DNA from 2 places in the Salinibacter grassmerensis genome. Region 2 is predicted to be linked to the other one. Evidence: riboswitches for the same ligand, from Rfam matches in the RefSeq annotation. Region 2 holds a riboswitch; the other holds the start of a gene.
The links. Region 2 has a riboswitch for S-adenosylmethionine ahead of OJB03_RS09450 (trans-sulfuration enzyme family protein). Riboswitches for the same ligand answer to the same signal wherever they lie in the genome.
Positions count from the first base shown of each region.

Region 1: another riboswitch for S-adenosylmethionine. It lies ahead of OJB03_RS02055 (O-acetylhomoserine aminocarboxypropyltransferase/cysteine synthase family protein); the one in region 2 lies ahead of OJB03_RS09450 (trans-sulfuration enzyme family protein).

Region 1 is NZ_CAMTTF010000001.1:560,785-563,177, reverse strand. It holds gene OJB03_RS02055 (O-acetylhomoserine aminocarboxypropyltransferase/cysteine synthase family protein) at 83-1,492, opposite strand; SAM riboswitch class I at 1,617-1,732, opposite strand; gene OJB03_RS02050 (peptidylprolyl isomerase) at 1,874-2,362, opposite strand.
Region 2 is NZ_CAMTTF010000003.1:514,578-516,970, reverse strand. It holds gene uvrB (excinuclease ABC subunit UvrB) at 1-264, shown strand, start outside; gene OJB03_RS09450 (trans-sulfuration enzyme family protein) at 371-1,570, opposite strand; SAM riboswitch class I at 1,667-1,785, opposite strand; gene rpmE (50S ribosomal protein L31) at 1,964-2,218, shown strand; gene OJB03_RS09440 (thymidine phosphorylase) at 2,363-2,393, shown strand, end outside.

The DNA of each region.
Region 1 (2,393 bases), on a different contig from region 2:
GCGCGTAGTGCGTGCCGCGTCGGGGCACCTGGAGAACTTCCCCAGGGACGGATGCGCAACGCGGAGTACGCACTACACAGGACTACGCAGCCGTCGTCGACGGAAGCGCCGAGAACGCCTGCGCGAAGTCCGCCTTGATGTCGTCAATGTGCTCGATCCCGACGGACACTCGCACCATGTCGGGCTCGACGCCGGAGGCCTGTTGCTCCTCCTCGGTCAGCTGCTGATGGGTGGTAGAAGCGGGGTGGATGACGAGCGTCTTCGCGTCCCCCACGTTGGCGAGGTGACTGGCCAGCTCCACGTTCTCGACGAAGCGCTTGCCGCCCTCGACGCCCCCCTCGACCCCAAACGTGAGCACCGCGCCGTACCCATTCTCCAGGTACCTATTGGCCCGCTCGTGGTAGGGGTGGTCCTCCAGTCCCGGGTAGCTGACCCACGATACCGCGTCCTGCTCCCGGAGCCACGTCGCCAGCTCAAGCGCGTTGTCGCAGCTCCGCTGCACGCGCAGGGAAAGCGTTTCGAGGCCCTGCAGCAGGAGGAACGAGCCGAACGGGTTCTGGGCCGGGCCGAAGTCGCGCAGGCTTTCCACGCGGGCCCGCATCGCAAAGGCAACGTTCGTATCGAGCACGCCGTCCGGGCCGAAGGTTTCCCAGAATTTGAGGCCGTGGTAATTGGGGTTCGGCTCGGTGAACTCGGGGAAGCGGCCGTTGTCCCAGGGGAACGTGCCCGCATCCACGATGACGCCACCGATGGTGGTGCCGTGCCCCCCGATCCACTTCGTCGCACTGGCCGTGACGATGTCGGCCCCGTGCTCAATCGGGCTGCACAGGAAGCCCGCCGCGCCGAACGTGTTGTCCACCACGAGGGGCACGCCGTGGTCGTGTGCGATGTCGGCGATCCGCTCGAAGTCTGGGATGTTGAAGCGCGGATTGCCGATCGTTTCCAGGTAGACCGCCTTCGTATCCTCGTCAATCAGGCTTTCGATCGAGTCCGGGTCGTCGCCGTCGGCAATGTGGACGTCGAGGCCGCGACGGGGAAAGGAATTCTTGAACTGGTTGTAGGTCCCGCCGTAGAGGTAGCTCGTGGAGACGATGTTGTCGCCGTGCTCGCAGAGCGTGTTGAGGGCCAAGAACTGGGCAGACTGCCCACTGGCGGTGGCGACGGCCGCGACGCCGCCTTCGAGCGCGGCCACCCGCTTTTCGAAGACATCGTTCGTCGGGTTCATGATGCGGGTGTAGATGTTGCCGAACTCCTCGAGGGCGAAGAGGTCGGCCCCGTGCTCCGCATCGTCGAAGGTGTAAGAGGTAGTCGCGTAGATGGGCACGGCCCGGGCGTTGGTGGCCGGGTCCGGCTCCTGCCCCGCGTGGAGTTGGCGGGTTTCGTAGCGGGGCACCTCGGGGGCGTCCGGCTGCTCAGGATTGGAGTCGTGCTGTCCGTTCTCGGTACTCATAGAAATATCGGCTCTCTGGATGCAGAGGACTAGAACGCTCATCCAGAAGAGCCGAGGACAGGCCCGGAGGGCAATCCTTTATGCGCCAACACGACCGAGGACAAAAGAAAATCCCCAGCCGCCAGGAAAGCAGATGGGGATCAGCAACCAGAAGGGTCGCGGGTCCCACTCATCTTTCCTCGACAGCGGTCGAGGCAGGATGGGGCACCTTTCCGTCGGAGGGGCCGATGGCGGTTGCCAGGGCTTCAGAGGGCCTGCTCCCTCCACCCTTCTGGATGAATGTAGTGCTACCAGTGGTATATCGTAGCAGTATAAACGGTACGCGCTGTCTCCGGCGATGTCAACGCTCGATTGTGAAGAAGCCGACAGGCCGGTTTCCGATGCGTCGCCCCCACTACTGCTTTTGTAGTGCTGCTTTTTGCGCTACTGCTTTTCAACAGTGACACTCTTCAGCATGTCGCTCTCCTCAATTGCATCGACCACGTCCTGGCCGTCGGTCACATCGCCGAACACGGTGTGCTTGCCGTCAAGGTGCGACTGCGGCGCCCGCGTGATGAAGAACTGACTGCCGTTCGTGTTGGGGCCCGCATTCGCCATCGAAAGGACGCCCGTCTCGTGTGTGAGCGGATTGTCGTCGATCTCGTCGTCGAACTCGTAGCCGGGTCCGCCGCGGCCCGTCCCAGTAGGGTCGCCGCCCTGCACCATGAAGCCCTCGATGACGCGGTGAAACGCAATCCCGTCGTAGAAGCCCTCATCGGCGAGGAAGGCAAAGTTGTTGACCGTGTGCGGGGCATGCTCGGGGTAGAGCTCAGCGTGGATCGTGCCCTCACTGGTCTCGAAGGTCGCCTCGTAGACGGCATCGGTGTCGATTTGGAGTTCGGGAGGAGAGTCCCACTGTTGATGATCGGCCATGACAAAAGAGGAAATCAGCAAAAAGGCGCAC
Region 2 (2,393 bases):
AAGATGGGCACGGCGATCGCCGACGAGAAGAGTGAGGGAGAAGAGTCCGGCTCCCGCCACCACTATGGCAGCCCGGATCAACTCTCTAGCGAGGTGGCCGACCCGGTGGTCGAGTACCTCTCGGAGGACCAGAAGGGGGATCTCATCGACCAGATGCGGGAGGAAATGGAAGAGGCCGCCGAGAACCTGGAGTTCGAGCGGGCCGCGGAGCTCCGAGACAGCATCGAAGAGCTGGAGGAGGAGCTCGCCGAGAATGGAGAGTAGACGGTCGGGGAGTGGACCGGTGGGGAGGCCGGAGGCCGCGCGCTCCCAATTCCCCTGACCGCAACTGTGGCCGTACCCTCTCAGCAGGCCCTCAGGGCCCGGAGGCTCAGGCCTCCGTGGAGACGGGTGCGTCGTGCTCCGTTGCTGACGCCTCGGTGCTCGCCGCCGTCAGGGCCCGACTCAGGTCCGCCCGCAGGTCGTCGGTCGACTCGATGCCGACGGAGAGACGGATGAGGCTGTCCGTAATGCCCGCCTCGTCCCGCTGCTCCGGGGCCATGGAGGCGTGGCTCATGGTGGCCGGGTGCTCGATGAGCGACTCGACGCCCCCCAGAGATTCGGCCAGGGCAAAGACCTCAGTCGCGCGGAGCAGCTCTTCGACGTCCACTTGCGCGTCATCGACGAAGAAGGAGACCATGCCGCCGTAGCCGTTTTGCTGCGCACGTGCAATCTCGTGGCCGGGATGGTCGTGGAGGCCGGGATAGCAGACGTGCTGCACGGCCGGATGCTCGTCCAAGAAGTGCGCGATGGCCCGTGCGTTGGTTTCGTGCTGACGCATCCGAACCGGGAGGGTCTTGGCCCCGCGGAGGACAAGCCAACTGTCGAACGGTGCGGCAACGGTGCCGTGCGCATTGGCCATGAAGTCGACTTTGTTGGCCAGGGCCTCTGTGCGGGCAATGATGGCGCCGCCGACCACGTCGGAGTGGCCGTTCAGATACTTCGTCGTCGAGTACACCACGAGATCGGCCCCGTAGTCGATGGGCCGTTGCAGGAGTGGGGAGAGAAAGGTGTTGTCGACGATGAGGAGCAGGTCGTGCGCGTCGGCAAATGTGGAAAGGGCCTCCAGGTCGACGATGCGGAGGAGGGGATTTGAAGGTGTCTCCACCCACAAGGCCTCCGTTTCGGGCCGCACGGCGTCGGCCAGGGCGTCGCGATCCGAGAGATCCTCGTACGAGACGGAAAGTTTGTCCTGGTCGCCGAGACAAGAAAAGAGGCGCTCCGTGCCGCCGTAGCAGTCGTGCGCACAGATTAGGTGTGCACCGGCGTCGAAGAGCGATGTGACGGTCGACACGGCGGCCATGCCGGTCGCGCAGGCCACAGCGCCGGCCCCGCTGTCGAGGTCGGACAGCGTATCCTCCAGGGCCGCCCGCGTCGGATTGCCGCTGCGGGTATAGTCGTACCCCTTCGTCTCGCCGACATCTTCGAACTGAAAGATGGCCGACTGGTAGAGGGGAGGTATGACGCTATTAAACGTGTCGTCGAGGTCCTGCCCAGCGAGGGAGAGTGTGGTTTCCGGGTCCAGATCCATGGGAAAAGTCGTCTCGGTGAGTGAAGAAGCGTGGTGGCCTCACCGAAACGGCGACAGAGGACCTCAAGGACGCACGTTCGCGTGCTTGAAGCAACCCTCTCATCTGTCCCCGCGTGGGGCGGGGCAGGAGTTGGCACCAGGGCGACCCCTCGCGAAGAGGAGTCCGGTTGCCACGACGTCATCGGGCCTGTTCCCTCAGTCGTTCTCGATGAGACGATAATAGTCTAAGGAGCGGGGTGCGGGTTTTCAAGCGGGCAATGCGCCAGGGCATAGGGCTCTCGCCCGTTCTTCACGCACGGGCGATGCGTCCCCGAAACTTTTGGGGAACGATGCCGTGCATCAATGTCGACAATAATTCCCGACTGACCGAGTGAGTCCACCGACGGCCCCATTATGCAAAACGATCTGCACCCCGAGTACAGCGAAGTGACCATCCAACTCGCGGATGGCACTGAAATCACGACCCGGTCCACGATGGAGACCGACTCGTACGAGACCGAAGTCGACTCGACGAACCACCCCTTCTACACGGGCCGTCGTCAGTTCGTCGACACCGCCGGCCGCGTCGAGAAGTTCAATCGCCGGTACGGGCTCAACGATGACGAGGAGGGGGAGGATGAGGAGACGGAGGACGCTGCCGACGAATAGGCCCCCATCCCCATTTCGAAGAGTGAAGGTCACCTGTGCGAACGGGTGGCCTTTTCGTTTTCGAGGGGGATGCTCGGCGTTGCGGCGGTCAGATCCGGGCATACCTCCCTTCCCCTTGTCTCCCCACAATCGCACCCACGTTGCATGAGTAGTGTCAACCCCGTTTCCCTCATCG